4 regions of the Rhizobium pantanalense genome follow, and region 4 is predicted to be linked to each of the others. Evidence: predicted binding sites of a transcription regulator. Region 4 holds the regulator's gene; each other region holds the start of a gene.
What was found. The regulator LexA, encoded in region 4, represses DNA repair genes until DNA is damaged. The targets are predictions, from matches to a motif close to TGTTCNNNNTGTGTTCNG.
Positions count from the first base shown of each region.

Region 1: PH558_RS10955 (YifB family Mg chelatase-like AAA ATPase) is a predicted target of LexA. The motif match lies at 3,112-3,129, and genes of this name have one in related genera.
Region 2: PH558_RS12230 (helicase-related protein) is a predicted target of LexA. The motif match lies at 2,827-2,844, and genes of this name have one in related genera.
Region 3: PH558_RS09500 (ATP-dependent helicase) is a predicted target of LexA. The motif match lies at 2,980-2,997, and genes of this name have one in related genera.

Region 1 covers NZ_JAQJCH010000003.1:310,131-314,680, forward strand. The annotation lists partial or broken gene PH558_RS10945 (LysE family translocator) at 1-287, shown strand, start outside; gene cysK (cysteine synthase A) at 423-1,391, shown strand; gene PH558_RS10955 (YifB family Mg chelatase-like AAA ATPase) at 1,489-3,021, opposite strand; gene gshB (glutathione synthase) at 3,215-4,162, opposite strand; gene PH558_RS10965 (cupin domain-containing protein) at 4,253-4,550, opposite strand, start outside.
Region 2 covers NZ_JAQJCH010000004.1:107,500-112,049, reverse strand. The annotation lists gene phbB (beta-ketoacyl-ACP reductase) at 101-826, shown strand; gene PH558_RS12245 (hypothetical protein) at 1,038-1,211, opposite strand; gene PH558_RS12240 (YMGG-like glycine zipper-containing protein) at 1,360-1,614, opposite strand; gene PH558_RS12235 (DUF3309 family protein) at 1,661-1,816, opposite strand; gene PH558_RS12230 (helicase-related protein) at 3,086-4,550, shown strand, end outside.
Region 3 covers NZ_JAQJCH010000003.1:34,396-38,945, reverse strand. The annotation lists gene mmsB (3-hydroxyisobutyrate dehydrogenase) at 1-655, shown strand, start outside; gene PH558_RS09500 (ATP-dependent helicase) at 841-2,907, opposite strand; gene PH558_RS09495 (SMP-30/gluconolactonase/LRE family protein) at 3,179-4,054, shown strand; gene secD (protein translocase subunit SecD) at 4,105-4,550, opposite strand, start outside.
Region 4 covers NZ_JAQJCH010000005.1:175,473-180,022, reverse strand. The annotation lists gene eno (phosphopyruvate hydratase) at 1-67, opposite strand, end outside; gene kdsA (3-deoxy-8-phosphooctulonate synthase) at 216-1,055, opposite strand; gene PH558_RS14965 (VOC family protein) at 1,052-1,939, opposite strand; gene lexA (transcriptional repressor LexA) at 2,359-3,081, shown strand; gene PH558_RS14955 (ComEC/Rec2 family competence protein) at 3,062-4,550, opposite strand, start outside.

The sequences.
Region 1 (4,550 bases), on a different contig from region 4:
CCTTCCTCTCCGGCCTGCTTGTCACGCTCGGCAACCCCAAGACCATGCTTTTCTATGTTGCGCTGGTGCCGACCCTGATCGATATCGGCAGCATCGGGCTGCGCGAATATGCGACGCTGGTGGCGGCAACTTTCATCGTCCTTCTGATCGTTCTGGTGCCCTATATGCTGCTGGCGTCGCGGGCGCGCACCTTTCTCAAGAAGCCGAGGGCGCTGCAGATCCTGAACCGGGTCGCCGCCAGCATCCTCGCCACCACCGCCGCCTTCATCGCCGCGCGCGCCGCCTGAAAAAAACATTCCCAAAGAAGGCAGTTGGAGGATTCTTTTCTCACGCGCTTCATGCAGGGAACGGGTGCGCACTCTGGTTTCCGCGCGCATTTGATCCTATTGTCGTTGCATAATCCAATATAGGGAGAGCTACCCATGTCCGACACCCGCAAACCCGGCCGCGGCCGCGTCTATGCCTCGATCACCGAGACCATTGGCGATACGCCGCTCGTCCGCCTCGACAAGCTGGCGAAGGAGAAGGGCGTCAAGGCCAACATCCTGGCAAAGCTCGAGTTCTTCAATCCGATCGCTTCCGTCAAGGACCGTATCGGCGTCGCCATGATCGAGAGCCTGGAAGCCCAGGGCAAGATCGCTCCCGGCCGGTCCGTGCTGATCGAGCCAACCTCGGGCAACACGGGCATTGCGCTCGCCTTTGCGGCCGCCGCCAAGGGTTATCGCCTTATCCTCACCATGCCAGAGACCATGTCGATCGAGCGCCGCAAGATGCTGGCGCTGCTCGGCGCCGAGCTGGTGCTGACCGAGGGGCCGAAGGGCATGAAGGGCGCGATCGCCAAGGCGGAAGAGCTGGCCGCCTCGCTGCCGGATGCGATCATTCCGCAGCAGTTCGAAAATCCCGCCAATCCCGAAATTCATCGCAAAACGACGGCCGAGGAAATCTGGAACGACACCGAAGGCAAGGTCGATATCTTCGTTTCCGGTATCGGCACCGGCGGTACGATCACCGGTGTCGGCCAGGTGCTGAAGGCCCGCAAGCCCGACATCAAGGTCATCGCCGTCGAGCCGGCGGATTCGCCGGTTCTGTCCGGCGGCAATCCCGGCCCCCACAAGATTCAGGGCATCGGCGCCGGCTTCGCGCCGAAGGTTCTCGATACGCATGTCTATGACGAGGTAGTCACCGTCAGCAATGACGAGGCGTTTCAGCAAGCCCGGCTCGTCGCCAAGCTCGAAGGCGTGCCGGTCGGTATTTCCTCCGGCGCGGCGCTCACGGCGGCTATCAAGATCGGCCAGCGTCCCGAAAACGAAGGCAAGACCATCGTCGTTGTCATACCGTCCTTCGCCGAGCGCTACCTTTCGACGGCGCTATTCGAGGGTCTTGGAGGCTGAACCAACGGCAGCAACTAATTGGGAAAGGGGTGCTGCGGCGCCCCTTTTTTCATTTAGGCAGGCTGGAGACGATCGGGTGCAGCAGAGTCTCGAATTGTCAGGCGTGCGCGGTCAGCCGCTCTCCGGCGATGCGATAGGAGATGGCTTCGGCAAGGTGGATGCGTCCGACGGTCGATTTGTCGTCGAGATCGGCAAGTGTTCGTGCGACCTTGAGAATGCGATGATAGCCGCGGGCGGAGAATTTCATCTTCTCGGCCGCGTCGCGCAGCAATTGCAGGCCGGCGGCATCCGGTTCGGCGATGGTTTCGATCATCGCGGTCGAGCAGCGGGCGTTGGTGCTGACATCCTTCATGCCGGCTCGTTCGAAGCGCTCCCGCTGCCGTTCGCGGGCACGGGCGACGCGGAGCGCGACATCGGCACTGCTTTCCGAGGCTGTCGGCCGGATCAGGTCGGCGGCGGAGACCGCCGGCACGTCGATGCGGATATCGATACGATCGAGCAACGGTCCGGAAATACGGCCCTGATAATCGGAAGCGCAGCGCGGCCCGCGGGCGCAGGTGTGACCCGGCTCTCCGGCCATGCCGCAGCGGCAGGGGTTCATCGCCGCCACGAGCTGGATGCCGGCCGGATAGGAGACACGGTGGTTCGCTCTGGCGATGATGCATTCGCCGGTTTCCAGCGGTTGGCGCAGCGCATCGAGCGCCTGCGGGGAAAACTCCGGTAGTTCGTCAAGGAACAGAATGCCGTGGTGGGCGAGCGACACTTCGCCTGGCCGAGCGCGAAAGCCGCCACCGACGAGCGCCGCCATAGTGGCGGAATGATGCGGCGCGCGATAAGGCCGCCGGTCCGAGAGCTTGCCGCCGGAAAGCTGACCGGCGATCGAATGGATCATCGACACTTCCAGCAGTTCATTCGTCGACAAGGGCGGCAGGATCGACGGCAGGCGCGAGGCGAGCATCGACTTGCCGGAGCCGGGAGGCCCGACGAAAAGCAGATTATGGCCGCCGGCGGCCGCCACTTCCAGGGCGCGCTTGGCGCTTTCCTGGCCCTTGATATCGGCGAGGTCAGGCAGATTGGCGGCACCGGCGCGAACGGATGGCTCCGGCCGCGACAGGACCTGCGTGCCGCGAAAGTGGTTGGCGAGCGCGATCAGGCTGCGCGGCGCCAGAATATCGATCTCCTTGCCGGCCCAGGCCGCTTCCGGTCCGCTTTCGGCCGGGCAGATCAGCCCCTTGCCCATGGCATTGGCGGCGATCGCGGCGGGAAGCGCACCGGCAACGGGCGCGATCGTACCGTCGAGATTGAGTTCGCCGATGACGGTGTAGGACGACAGGGCATCGGCGGGGATCGCGCCGAGCGCCGCCATCAGGCCGAGCGCGATCGCAAGATCGAAGTGGCTGCCCTCCTTGGGCAGGTCCGCCGGCGCGAGATTGACGGTGACCTTCTTCGGCGGCAAAGCAAGGCCGGAGGCGTGCAGCGCCGCCTGAACCCGTTCCCGGCTCTCGGCCACCGCCTTGTCCGGCAGACCGACGATATGCATCAGCACCTTGCCCGGCGCGATCATCACCTGCACTTCGACGGGTACGCCCTCAATGCCCTGAAACGCCACCGTACTGACGCGCGCCACCATACCCTATCCCCTGTCACCGAAGCCGTTTGCCGTACGTGCCCCGATCAGCAAACTTCGGGTTGCAATCTGACACAAGACAAGGAATGAAACAAGAACAATAAACGAACAAAAAATTCACCCCCAACATGTCGAAATCATCGATATGTTGGGGGTGAATAGATCATTCAACTGAAAGCGTGGCGGGAACTGCCGATCAGGCTCGCTTGGCTTCGATCGCATCCCAGAGCAGGCTGGCGATATCGGCGCCGCCGAAGCGCTTGACTTCCCGGATGCCGGTCGGCGACGTCACGTTGATCTCGGTCATATAGTCGCCGATGACGTCGATGCCGACGAGCAGGAAGCCGCGCTCCTTCAGGGCCGGTCCAATGCGCTCGCAGATTTCCTTCTCGCGCGCCGTCAGCTCGGTCGCTTCGGCGCGACCGCCGACATGCATGTTGGAGCGGGCGTCATGCTCGGCCGGCACGCGGTTGATCGCGCCGACAGCCTCGCCATCGACGAGGATGATGCGCTTGTCGCCCTTGCGCACGTCGGGCAGATATTGCTGGGCGATGAAGGGTTCGCGGAAGAGCTGACCGAACATTTCGAGGAGAGACGAGAGATTGCGGTCGTCACGCGTCGAGTGGAAGACGCCGGCGCCGCCATTGCCGTAAAGCGGCTTCAGGATGATGTCGCCCATCTCATCGCGGAAACGACGGATTTCAGCCGGATCGCGGGTGATCAGTGTCTTCGGCATGAGATCGGCGAATTCGGTGACGAAGATCTTTTCCGGCGAATTGCGCACCCAGGCCGGATCGTTGACGACGAGCGTCTTCGGGTGGATGCGCTCGAGCAGATGCGTCGAGGTGATATAGGCCATGTCGAAGGGCGGGTCCTGGCGCAGCAGCACCACGTCCATGGTGGAGAGATCGACGCGCTCGGGTTCGCCGAGCTCGAAGTGATCGCCCTTGACATCGCGCAGGATCATCGGCTCGACGGAGGCATAGATCTTGCCGTCGCGCATGCTCAGCCGCTCCGGCGTATAGTGGAAGAGCTTGTAGCCCCGGTTCTGCGCCTCGAGGCTCATGGCGAAGGTGGAGTCACCCGCAATGTTGATGCTTTTCACATGGTCCATCTGGACCGCAACATTCTTGATACCAGCCATAGTCAACCCTCGCTCGAATTTGCGGACAGATGTAGGTCGGCCCGCATGCAAACGCAACGGCTATTCAATGGCTTCTTTCAAGTGGCCCGCTTAGGCAGCAAGGCCTTGTGCGCCGCCCTGACGGACGAAGTTGCGCAGGCGATAAGCCATGGTCAGAGGCTTCGGGAACGGCTTGCGCAGAAAGGCAACCTTGCGCAGATAGCGATCGATGCGCCATGTCGCCCAAGTGCCGCCGGCAAAATAAGCGACATCGCCGGCGCTGAGCGTCCGCTCGACGCCGTCTTCCGTGGTGATATGCACCTCGCCTTCGAGGATCATCACCGTTTCGTCCCAGCCGAAATACCAGCGGAACTCGCCAGCGGTGCAATCCCACAGCGCCGTCATTGCG
Region 2 (4,550 bases), on a different contig from region 4:
CAAGGCGCCTTGAAAGGTATTTCCAGAAGAAGTGGTGAAAGCGGAGCGGGCGACCCGACCTTCGGGCGTCCCGCCTCCGCAACAAAAAGGGGAGTGGCACATGAGTAGAGTGGCATTGGTAACCGGCGGTACGCGGGGCATCGGAGCTGCCATTTCGATGGCGCTGCACAATGCGGGTTACAAGGTGGCGGCAACCTATGCCGGCAATGACGAGAAGGCCCGGGCTTTCCACGATGTGACGGGTATCTCGGTCCACAAATGGGATGTCACCGACTATGAAGCGTGTGGCAAGGGCATCGCCAAGGTCGAGCACGATCTCGGCCATGTCGACATCCTGGTCAACAATGCCGGTATCACCCGGGACGCCATGTTCCACAAGATGACGCCGCAGCAGTGGCACGAGGTCATCAACACCAATCTTACCGGCCTGTTCAACATGACGCATCAGGTCTGGCAGGGCATGCGCGACCGCAGCTTCGGCCGCGTCATCAATATCTCCTCGATCAACGGCCAGAAGGGGCAGATGGGGCAGGCGAACTACTCCGCCGCCAAGGCCGGCGATCTCGGCTTTACCAAGGCGCTGGCGCAGGAAGGGGCTGCCAAGAACATCACGGTGAACGCGATTTGCCCTGGCTATATCGGTACGGAGATGGTGCTGGCGGTCCCGGAAAAGGTGCTGAACGAGCGCATCATCCCGCAAATCCCCGTTGGGCGCCTCGGCGAGCCTGAGGAAATCGCCCGTATCGCGGTGTTCCTCGCCAGCGACGATGCCGGTTTCATCACAGGATCGACCATATCTGCCAACGGCGGCCAGCTCTTCGTATAAGTGATTCCAGAAGAAGCGCAGGGCGGGTTTCCCCCCCCGAAGCTGCGTAAAGGCAATGAGATGGAGCGGTTCAGAGCTCTTGCGGGAGGCTGAGCCGCTTCAGGCCATTTCGAGCGGGATGCCGAAAAGTGTCAGGCAGCTTTCGGACGACTCGACCTAAAATTATCCGGCTCCAGGGGCGGATTAAGAGTTCCCAAGTACGGGCGTGCAATCATCCCCGGTTTGAATTTGCCTGCTGTCGCTGCCGTGGCTTGAATTCCAGAACCACGGCTTCAAATGCAACCTGCTGCTTTTCCTTGCCGCGTGCTCTTGCCGCGCTGGCGAGGGCGTAGAAAGTCGTGCCGATGAGCACGAGTGCTGCAATGCTTGCGATGATTGCGGCCATGGTGCCGTTCCTTTCTCAAAACACTGCCACCTTCCCGCGGTTGATGGCGCGGGAAGACGATTTTCGTGCGGGAACGGTTGTTCCGTGAGTTTGTTCCACAGCGGGTCCTGACCGGCCGTCAAGGACGATCGGTCAGGCGACACCGGCTTTAGCGGCAGCGAGCTTCGTAACGGTGACCATACCGGTCGCGGTAGATGCAATATCCGCGACGATCTTCCGAGCGTCCGATGAGGTTGCCGACCACGCCGCCAGCGACTGCGCCGACAGCGGCGCCACCCCAGCTATGCGTGGCTACGCCGCCGATCAGCGCGCCGGTACCGGCGCCGATGGCCGTGCCTTTTTCAGTTGCCGTGCACGACGCCAATGCGCCGAGGAGGGCGATTGCGACGATGATCTTCTTCATGGTGTTAGCTCCCTAGTGTTGCGAGGTTTGAACGATAACCTGCGGATCAGATCCGTCCCATCAATAACAGAATGAGGACAATGACGAGAACAAGCCCGAGACCACCCGATGGACCATACCCCCATGCCCGGCTGTAACCCCAGCTGGGTAGTGCGCCGATCAGCAGCAGAATCAGTATCACAAGCAATACCGTACCAAGCATGATGTGTCTCCTCGATGTCCATCGCTTGAATATAACGCCAATATCGCTTTCCGATCCGGCGTTATCCTTCCAGCGCTCCAGCTCAAATCTGTTTCCAGGGAACAGGCTGAGTTCCTCAATTCTGCTCATGTAAACTTGCGTGCGCGATAATTGTTCCGGCTAAGAAATAAAAATGCGAGTAGGCAGTGGCGTGAACTCCTACGGAAACGTCCGTGCGGCAACGTCTTATGGCGATTGCGGGAGGGATGGGAGATCTGTTTGTATGGTTAAAATATGCTTAAAATACAATGGCTTGTGGTGAACGAAACGAGAAAGGCCCGATGTCCGTGATTCGTCGGCGATTCGTTCTCTATTTGAACTTGGGTTAACCGCGAGGCTCCTCCAGGTGAACCGTCAACGGTGCGGGAAGGGCGAAGCGGAATCCAGGTGGACCGCATGGATGGTGCTTTCGTCGGCCGATTGGTTAATTTGCGGCAGGTTTGCGGGAGGCTCGTCCACTCATGGCAGTGCTATTTCGCGATGCTGTTCCGACGAAATACAATATCTAGCCGTGAACAAATGCGATACCTGCCCCTATCCGCGATTCGTCACCGATTCGTTCCGGCTTTGATCGATGTGTTAAGGACTGCAGCTTTTGCGTGTATTTGCTGATTCATTATAGCTGCGCTCGTTAAAAGGTTAGTCACAATCGCAGATTCGACCGGAATCTTGGTCTCAACCATTCAGAGTCCGGTATGTCCCTGCCGGGGAAACGCTAGATATTGTGGAGAACAGAAACGGAATCGCTTGGAATCTGCGATTCGTCTCCGATTCGTTCCGGCTTTGGTCCGGATGTTAGCGCCATCACTTGATTCACGCGAAACTTCATTATTTACAGATCATTAACCACAATCCGTTTCGAAATTTCGCTGGCTGAGCATTCGCCGCTCGACTCCTTTTGCCTTGGAAAAGCTGTGCAAACAAGATTCAGCATTTGGTGTGAATCTTTTCATTGAAATCCATATGTAGTCGTGAACAAATAAGGAACGCAGCGGAGTCAGCGATTCGTCTCCGATTCGTTCTCAAGCTGTTCCGGAATCGCCGGGACTCGCATGGGATGCAGTCGAAATGTATCTTATGGTTGAGGCGATCAAATATGAAATCGGTTGTTGTCGTATCTGTTTTTTCATTCGGGTCTTGCCTTTGTCACATATGGTCGTCATCTGTTCGTTTCCTCCAGGAGGAACATGCTGATCGGAAGACGGTAGTTTCTCGCCCATGCACGGACCTATGACTCAGACTTCGCAGCCCATGATCCTGAGCGGACGCGGCGTAACCGCGGTGCTCGGACCGACCAATACCGGCAAAACCCATTATGCCATCGAGCGCATGGTGGCACACGGCAGCGGCGTGATCGGCCTGCCGTTGCGGCTGCTTGCCCGCGAGGTCTATACGCGCGTCGTCGAAAAGGTCGGGGCACACAATGTCGCGCTCGTGACCGGCGAGGAAAAGATATCGCCGCCCAATGCGCGCTATTCCGTCTGCACCGTCGAGGCCATGCCGCGCGAGACGCGAGCCTCCTTCGTCGCCATCGACGAGGTGCAGCTTGCCGGCGATCTGGAGCGCGGGCACATCTTCACCGATCGTATTCTGCATCTGCGCGGCCGGGACGAAACCCTGCTGCTCGGCGCTGGCACGATGCGGCCCATTCTCGAGCAACTTCTGCCTGGGATCACGGTGCTAGAGCGGCCCAGGCTGTCGCATCTCTTCTACGCCGGGCAAAAGAAGATCACGCGGCTGCCGCAGCGCACCGCTATCGTCGCCTTTTCCGCCGACGAGGTTTATGCAATCGCGGAGCTTATCCGCCGCCAGCGTGGTGGCGCGGCCGTCGTGCTTGGCGCGCTCAGCCCGCGTACCCGCAACGCGCAGGTGGCGCTCTATCAGGCCGGCGATGTCGAATATCTGGTTGCCACCGATGCGATCGGCATGGGTCTTAACCTCGATGTCGATCATGTCGCCTTCGCCCAGGACCGCAAATTCGACGGCTATCAGTTCCGCAACCTTAATCCGGGCGAGCTCGGCCAGATCGCCGGTCGCGCCGGCCGTCATCTCAAGGATGGCACTTTCGGCGTGACGGGACAGGTCGATCCCTTCGACGACGAGCTGGTTCGCCGGATCGAGGGACACGAATTCGACATGGTCAAGGTGCTGCAATGGCGCAGCAAGGATCTGGATTTCGCTTCGATCGCGGCGTTGCGTGCAAGTTTGGAAGACGCGCCTCGCGTGCAGGGCTTGACGCGGGCGCTGCCTGCGGTAGACCAGCAGGCGTTGGAATATCTGTCACGCGATCTGGAGATAGTCGATCTTGCCAGCAACCCGGCTCGGGTTGAGAAATTATGGGAGGCCTGTGCGCTTCCCGACTATCGGCGCATCACGCCTGCCCAGCACGCCGATCTCATTGCCGCCCTCTTTTCCGATCTCGTGCGCTATGGCACGGTGAAAGAGGATTTCCTGGCCGAACAGGTGCACCGCGCCGATCGGACGGATGGCGAGATCGACACGCTTTCGGCGCGAATTGCGCAGATAAGGACTTGGACCTATGTGTCGAACCGGCCCGGCTGGCTTGCCGATCCGACACACTGGCAAGAAAAGACGCGGGAAATCGAAGATCGATTGTCCGACGCGTTACATGAGAGGTTGACGAAACGCTTTGTTGATCGCAGGACATCTGTGCTCATGAAGCGCCTGAGAGAGA
Region 3 (4,550 bases), on a different contig from region 4:
CGACGTGCTGCGGTCCGTGCCAAAGGGAACGCTGCTGATCGACAGCTCTACCATCGATGTCGATAGCGCCCGCAAGGCGCATGCCATGGCAGGCGATGCCGGTTGCCTTTCGCTTGATGCCCCGGTTTCGGGGGGCACGGGCGGCGCTGCAGCGGGAACGCTGACTTTCATGGCCGGCGGCTCGACGGAAAGCTTCGCGGCTGCAAAGCCGCTGCTCGAGGTGATGGGCAAGAAGATCGTCCATTGCGGCGATGCCGGCGCCGGCCAAGCCGCGAAGATCTGCAACAACATGATCCTCGGTATCTCGATGATCGGCGTCTGCGAGGCCTTCGTGCTTGGCGAAAAGCTCGGCCTCTCGCATCAGGCTCTCTTCGATGTCGCCTCGACTTCCTCCGGCCAATGCTGGTCGATCAATACTTATTGCCCGGTGCCCGGCCCTGTGCCGACCTCACCGGCCAACAACGACTACAAGCCCGGTTTCGCGGCAGCGCTGATGCTGAAGGACCTGCGCCTGTCGCAGGAAGCGGCGCTGTCGAGCGGTGCATCGACGCCCCTGGGTGCGGAGGCGGCGCAGCTCTACGCGCTCTTCGAAAAGCTCGGCAATGGCGGCCGCGATTTTTCGGCAATCATCGAGATGTTTCGCGAGGCGAAGTGAGAAGGGCTGGATAGTTGGCCGGGCGCAGGGTTGCCCCTCACCCCCGGCCCTCTCCCCGCTCGCGGCAGGGGAATCGCATATGAAATGAGGTCGTTGCAGCGCACCCCTTCTCCCCGAGGGGAGAAGGAACTTGCGGAGGCAGCATCAAAGAACATGCCTGACCTGCCGACCTCAATTGCTGCAACTCATCGCCACATGCCCCGCATCCGCGCGCCCACATCGACGCGTACCTCCCGCGCCCGGACGGCGGCGGCGCTTTCGGCACGCGCCTGCGGCCAGCCGCAGACCTCAAAAAACTGCAGCAACGTGGCGGGAATGAAGCGGGTGCGCGAGGCGAAGACATGCTTGTCGCCCTGCGCATGTTGGCCGTGCACGAAGAAGCGCTGCGGAATGACGAGATCGAGATTGTCCTTCGCCCGCGTCATCGCGACATAGAGCAGCCGCCGTTCCTCCTCGATCTCAGCCGATGATCCGACTGCGAGATCGGCGGGAATGCAGCCGTCGACGGCGTTGAGGATGAAGACCTTCGTCCATTCCTGGCCCTTGGCGGAATGGATGGTTGATAGGATCAGATAGTCTTCGTCGAGCAGCGGCACACCGGCCTGGTCGCTGGTGGCGTCCGGTGGATCGAGCGTCAGCTCCGTAAGGAAACGCTCGCGCGAGCCGTAACCGGCGGCGATCTGTTCGAGCTGGACGAGATCGGCCTGGCGGGTTGCGGCATCTTCATGCGCGCGCTCCAGATGAGGCTCATACCATTGGCGAACCAGGCCGATTTCCGCCGGCCATCCGGCCTTACCGCTTTTGATCTCCCGCATCGTCTCGACAAAGGCGGTCCAGTCGTCCCCCGTGCGCGGTGGCGGCGGGAGTTCGGTGAGCGCCGTGATCGGGCTTGCCTCTTCGCCGATCTGGTCGAGTATGCGCTGCGCGGTGGAAGGCCCGACGCCGGGCAGGAGCTGCATCAGGCGGAAGCCCGCCACGCGATCGCGCGGGTTCTGGGCGAAGCGCAGCGCCGCCAGCATGTCTTTGACATGGGCGCTGTCGAGGAATTTCAGCCCACCGAACTTGACGAAGGGAATGTTGCGCCGGGTGAGTTCCACTTCCAGCGGCCCGCTATGGCTGGAGGTGCGGAATAGCACTGCCTGTTGCTTCAGCCTTACGCCGCCCTCGCGATTTTCCAGTATCTGGTCGGCGATGTAGCGCGCCTGATCGGCCTCGTCGCGCACCGTCACCAGCCGCGGCCGTTCCGTGCTTTGCCGCTCGGTGCGCAGGTTCTTGGTGAAGCGCTCCGAGGCGAGATCGATCACGGCGTTGGCGGCAGCAAGGATCGGCTGCGTCGAGCGGTAATTGCGGTCGAGCGTCACGATATCGGCCGAGGGCGTGAAAGCCTTGGGGAAATCGAGAATGTTGCGCACGGTCGCGGCGCGGAAGGAATAGATCGACTGCGCATCGTCACCGACGACGGTCAGCCCGCGACCATCGGGCTTGAGAGCCAGCAGAATGGAGGACTGCAGCCGGTTTGTGTCCTGATATTCGTCGACGAGCACATGGTCGAAGCGACTGCCGATATCCTCAGCGATCAGCGGCTCCTGCAGCATATGCGCCCAATAGAGCAGCAGGTCATCGTAATCGAGCACGTTCTGCGCCTGTTTCGCCTCGACGTAAGAGGCGAAAAGATCGCGTAGCTGCTGCTCCCACGTGGCGCACCACGGGAAGTAATCCCGCAGCACGCCGTCGAGCGGCGCTTCCGCATTGACCGAGCGTGAATAGATGGCGAGGCATGTCGCCTTGGTCGGGAAGCGGTTCTCCGTCTTCGAGAAGCCGAGATCATGGCGCGCAAGATTCATCAGGTCGGCGCTGTCTTCCCGATCGTGGATCGTGAAGGCCGGATCGATGCCGATCTGCTCGGCATAGTCCCTGAGCAGACGTGCGCCGATGCCGTGGAACGTGCCGCTCCATGCGAGTGCGTCGGCGTTAATGCCGGCATTCGCGCCCAGCACCTCGCGGCAGATCCGCTCGACGCGACGGCCCATCTCGGCGGCAGCGCGGCGCGAGAAGGTCATCAACAGGATGCGGCGCGGGTCCGCACCTCTAACGATCAGATGCGCGACGCGATGGGCGAGTGTATTCGTCTTGCCGGAGCCGGCCCCGGCAATGACGAGCAACGGGCCGGCAATATGGCCGTCACCGCTCGTGCCATGTTCCACCGCCAGCCGTTGCTCCGGGTTCAGCTTTTCCAGATAGGCGGCGGTCATCAACTCTCCTGAGTACCTCCGACGGCAGGCGGAGCGCGACATGCGGCGAATCGCAAGCGCAAAATATAAGGACGTTCTATGGATGTTCCGAATCGCCAAAGCCTGTCAAGATGAACAGGCCCGCACGGGGATGTGACCTCCGGCGCAAGAATCTTATAGGGATTTGCACTCGCCCGGCTCGAAAAGGGCCTTCTTCGTGCTTATGTATCATTTCGGCGCAGCATTTTGAGTTTTTGGGGCTTCGTAATGCGTAGAATGAAGGTTTCAAAACATGAACGAAACGATTGCCACCGGGCTGCGTCTGCCTAGCGGCCTCGTGGCTTTGCCGGACGGCCGCCTGGCGGTGGTGGAAATGGATGCCAGTCGTCGCTGTCTGAAACTTTTCAACGCAAGCGGCGTACCGCAGGAACTTTGCCGGGTCGGCGGCCGGCCGATGGGGATTGCGGTCGATGGTGACGGATGTTTCTGGGTAGCCAATGGCCCGGAGAATTCCCTTGTCAGATTATCGGCGCAAGGCCGCGTGCTGCAAGTCATCGAGGGTAGCGCGGATGGTCCCTTTCTGCATCCGAATGCACTCGCTTTCGGACCCGACGGTCTGCTTTACATGACTGATTCTGGCATCCGTCTTGCCAATCTTCTCGAAGGCGGCCATATCCATCCTGATTTCTTCAAGGCGGCTTACAATGGCTGCGTCTATCAGATCGATCCGGCCGAGGGACGAGTCATCCGGGTCCTGGCTGCCGGTCTGCTCTTTGCGAGCGGCATTGCCTTCGATGCCGATGGATTGCTCTATTATAGTGAAACACTGACCGGAAAAATCTATCGGCAGGTCGTTGGCGGTAGGCAGGAAATGTTTGTCCAGTCGATGACATCGCCCGCCGTGAACGCGCTGCGCGGGCCGGTCGGCCTCGCTTTTGATCGCAGTGGCATGCTGTATTGCGCCATGTACGGCCTGGGTGAGATTTCCATGGTGGACGCCGAGGGAAAAATGGCCGGCCATATCCGTACGGATGGCGGACGGCCAGCCAATATCGCCTTTACCGTCGACGGCAAACATCTGCTCGTCAGCGAGCAGGAAAACGGTGTCGTGGAAAAGATTACCGCGCCGCGTCCGGGCTTGCCTTTGCATATGCCGCCGATTTCGTAGGGCGGGCGGAGGACATGCCCCGGAAGCCGGGCATGTCCTCTTTTCATTTATTATGCGGCAGGAATCTGCTTGTTGTCCTTACCTGACTTGCCGTCTGTCGATGCCGTATCATTGGCAACCGGCTTGGCATGACGGCGGCGCCAGTCGCCGAGGAACAGCAGGATCGGCGCCGCGATGAAGACCGACGAGGCGCCGGCAACGAGAATGCCGAACACCATCGGGATCGCGAAGCTGGAGACGGCGCTGCCGCCCCAGATTGCCATCGGCACCAGCGCCAGGAAGGCGGTGGCATTGGTGTATAGGCTTCGCGCCAGGGTCTCATTGATCGACTTGTCGATGATGTCGCGCAGCGGCATCGATTTGTAGAGCCGCATGTTTTCACGCATGCGGTCATAGACCACGACTTTGTCGTTCACCGAATATCCCACAAGCGTCAGGATCGCGGCGATGGCCGTCAGGTTGAAATCGAGGCCGGTGATCGCGAAGAAGCCGATCG
Region 4 (4,550 bases):
CTTCGACAGTCGGATTGCCACGGCTGTCGAGAATCTCGCGGGCGATAATGTCGGTGATTGCGGTCATGATAGCTTCCTGCTCGCTGGTTTATAAATCGATTTAAATCGTCTTAATCGAAGGCGCGGAAATTACAATGGCGATCCGCGCCGCGATTTGGCACTCCTGCAGGCCCGTAACGCAAATTCATGTCAGCCTGTTGAATGCCGGCTACGTTTCAAGCCTTGGCGATGGCGTCGAAGGCCAGCAGCTTCTCGAGAAGCCGCGGCATGTCTTTCAGATAGACCATGTTCGGACCGTCGGACGGTGCATTGTCCGGATCCTCGTGCGTCTCGACAAAAACACCTGCGACGCCGACGGCGACGGCAGCGCGCGCCAGCGTCTCGACGAAGCGGCGATCGCCGCCACTGGAGCCGCCCTGTCCGCCGGGCTGCTGCACGGAATGGGTCGCATCGAAGATGACGGGGGCGCCCATCGCCGCCATGATCGGCAGCGAGCGCATATCCGAGACCAGCGTGTTATAGCCGAAGGAAGCGCCGCGCTCGCAAAGAAGGATGTTCGGATTGCCGCTGTCGTTTAGCTTGGCAAGCACGTTCTTCATGTCCCATGGCGCAAGGAACTGGCCTTTCTTGACGTTGACCACGCGGCCAGTCTTGGCAGCGGCAACCAAAAGATCGGTCTGGCGCGACAGGAAGGCTGGGATCTGAAGGACATCCACCGTCTTGGAAACGATGGCACACTGCTCTTCAGTGTGGATATCGGTCAGAACCGGGAAGCCATATTCCTTCTTCAGGTCTTCAAAGACTTCCAGCGCCTTTTCCAGGCCGATGCCGCGCTTGCCGGACAGCGAGGTGCGGTTCGCCTTGTCGAAGGAAGATTTGTAGACAAGGCCGATGCCGAGCTTGCCGCAGAGCTCCTTGAGCACGCCGGCAATCATGAAGGCATGATCGCGGCTTTCCATCTGGCAGGGACCGGCGATCAGCGACAGCTTCGCGGTATTGGAAAAGAGAACCTTGGAGGCACCCTCGCCGACGGTGACTTCGGAATTCGTGCTCATATTATCTCCTCGAAGGCGAATAGCGCGCCCTGACCGGGTGCCAACCTCGCCAATAGACGATTGTTCTTACGCGTATAGGTGACGCCGTTAGCAGTGAAATGCGACGATGTCACGGAAAGATCGCGCGTTTTGAAAAGGATTGCCCTCGCCCTGAGCCCCTGATCATTCGTGCAAACAGGTAGATCATAGAATGCCTCCATTCCTTCCGGCGTCAAAATCTCCAGATCGGCGTTGGCGGCCTTGATCGTCAGGCCAAAGGAATGCTCCATAATGCGCGGGCCACCGACAAGCTCCTCGAAGAAGCCGCGATAGGCCCCCGGCTTCGGCGTGCAAAGCGCTACCCGCGCGATACCAGTCACGCCGTTCTCGTGACGCTCGAGCACGCCGCGGTCAGCCGGCAGCGGATTGACGCGCTGACAGCAGAAAGCGAGAAAATCCGGCGCACGCAGATCTGCGGCGAAAGCAAGACGAAAGCCGGCCGTGGTTTCCGTTCCATCCGGCATCTTCATCGGACGCGAAAAATCCAGCATTCGACCCGCCGAAATAGCAGCTGCTTTGAAACGCTTATCATCCACCACCGCGTCATCCGTACCGAATACCACGGCCGAGAAGCCATCCTCCCCCACCCGGAAACGATAAGCCTGGTCGCGCGCGACGAAAACATTGCCATCCACGATGCTCTTCTCGCATTGCTCCGGAGATGCGACGCCCAGAGGTTCGAGATAGGTTTTATCGGCAAGGAAGACGCAGGCATTCTGCGTGCCAAAGGGGTGGCACGCATCCGGAGCCACCGTGAAACCGAGCTTGCCGAGGCGTTCGCGTGCCAGAGCGATGTTGACGGTCGGCAGCACGAGATGATCCAGCGGATGCGGAGACGAAATCATGGCTTCTCCTGTTTGCTTGCGGAAGCAGATTTGCGCCCATCGCCCGCGCAATTCAAGATGGAAGCATGGAACACCCGGAGCACACGACATGGATCGAAGGCAATCTCGCAAACGTGATTGCTGATTCTCTGCCATGGCCGGCTCATGCAGTCGCGCGGCACGTTCGTCCAAATGCTCGGCGCACGGGCTGAACGACAAAGTCGCGGAAGCGAGTAGAGCGGCATTTCCCTTATTTTTCTGTGGGTTAACGCAGATACAGCGCCCCGATGTTCCGAGCCGATCCATTCGCAAATGGTAATTATTTAACTGACCTCACAAGGCTTTACCGAAATTTAAGCACTTGCGGAACACATATGGAACATATAGTGTCCGTTCTGGATTTGTTTCACAGCTTTTCTTGATTCTGGGGTTCCAAGACGATGTTGACGCGCAAGCAGCAGGAACTGCTTCTGTTCATTCACGAACGCATGAAGGAATCCGGTGTTCCGCCATCTTTCGACGAGATGAAGGATGCATTGGATCTGGCATCGAAATCCGGTATTCATCGCCTGATCACGGCGCTGGAGGAGCGAGGCTTCATCCGCCGGCTGCCGAACCGGGCCAGAGCGCTCGAAGTCATCAAGCTTCCCGACGCCTATAATCCGAGCCTGCAGCAGCGCCGAGGCTTTTCACCGAGCGTCATCGAGGGCAGCCTCGGCAAGCCGCAGTCCGTTGCCCCGCCCGCTCCGTCGAAGGTGGCAAATGACGATCACAATAGCTCGGCGTCGGTGCCGGTGATGGGCCGCATCGCTGCTGGCGTTCCGATCTCGGCCATCCAGAACAATACGCACGACATCACCGTTCCCGCCGACATGCTCGGCTCGGGCGAACATTATGCGCTTGAAGTTCGAGGGGATTCGATGATCGACGCCGGAATTTTCGACGGCGATACGGTCATTATCCGCAATTCGACGACGGCCAATCCCGGCGATATCGTCGTTGCACTCGTCGACGATGAAGAAGCGACACTGAAGCGCTTCCGCCGCAAGGGTGCCTCCATCGCGCTCGAAGCCGCAAACCCGGCCTATGAAACCCGCATCTTTGGGCCGGACCGGGTCAAAGTTCAGGGCAAGCTCGTGGGCCTTATTCGTCGCTATCACTGACCGGTGAATTGTCGACGACGGGTGACGCTGGCGCAATTGGCGCGTCGAATGTGCCTGTGCGCCAATTATAAATTCGATGCCTGGTCCATGGACGTTGCGGGTTCTCGAATGCGGCTGAGATAATGGGCTTGTCTGCGGTAAGTATCATTTCGATGGAGCCGGTTTTACGCAATGTCGCACCCGTTATGAGCATTGCTCCGGAACGGCAGTAGTTCAACCGCAATCGGATTGGCGTTACGACGATATTCGCCATATCGCAGGCAGAGGGTAGATAGGCTGCGTTCTCGATGGTGACCAATATCGCGCCGTTTTCGAGGATGGCTGCGCACCATGCTCCTTTCTGGCAGGCGAAACTGCCCTGCATGGTGCGGTCCAGGGCCTCCTCCATTGCCGTGCGGACAGCCTTCTGTTCTTCACTGTTCAATCGCTTATGGCGATCTGCCTTGCCGATTTGTGGAAGTCGGTTGTCGGCAGGGAGCATGGTCGGAGGCTGATGTTCCGCCGCAACCAATGCCTTTTGCCATTGTTCGAAAATGAAGGCCTGCGGTCTCTCGCGATTGGTCGCGAGTATATCGTCCTGGCGCAAGGCGACCAGGACGCCATCTTCGGAGATCATCAGGTCGGGTTTCGGTATGCCGGATCCGAATGCCGCCAAGCCTATGGACAAGAGTGATAATAGCAGGCCCAGATGGCGAAGCCGGGTCCGCAATATGCTCATGATCAGGAAGCCGATAATGAATGTCGGCATCAGCCAGGCCGGCTGGCGGCCGAAGGTAATGTCGCCTCCCCAACCAGCTACGGTTCTCGCGATCACGATGACGAGCTCCAGTCCCTCTCCGGTGACTTTCCAGAAAGGTCCGTCGAGACCGAGCGGCATGAGCAGCATCGCCGCCATGCCGAATGGCATGACGACAAAGGAGACGATGGGCATAGCCGCGAGATTGGCGGCGAGTCCGTATGTCGCCAACCGGTGAAAATGCTCGATCGAGAAGATGGCTGTCGACGCGCCGCCGATGAACGAGGTCGACGTCACGCCTGCGAAGAAGCGCATGACGAACAATAGCGGACTTAATAGACGGACGCGCGGCAAAATGTTTTCGCGATGCCGCCGCCGCTTCCACAGCGAATATCCCGACACCAGCGCCAGCGTCGCCGCATAGGACATCTGGAAACTCGGGCCGAGCACTTGCGACGGCGACAGTACAAGAATGATAATGGCCGAAAGTGCGACGTTGCGCAGGCTGATCGATGGCCGATCGAAAAGCACGGCCACGAGCATGATCGCCATCATGATGAAGGCACGCTCGGCGGATACGCCGAAGCCGGAGATGAGATAATAGGCCGTTACAGTGAGAAGCGCGCCGAGAGCTGCGAACTTCTTGGTCGGCCAAGCCTGCGCGACACCGGGAAACAGGCTGAACAAGTAGCGTAGGCCGATGTAGAAAATGCCGGCCGACAACGCCATGTTC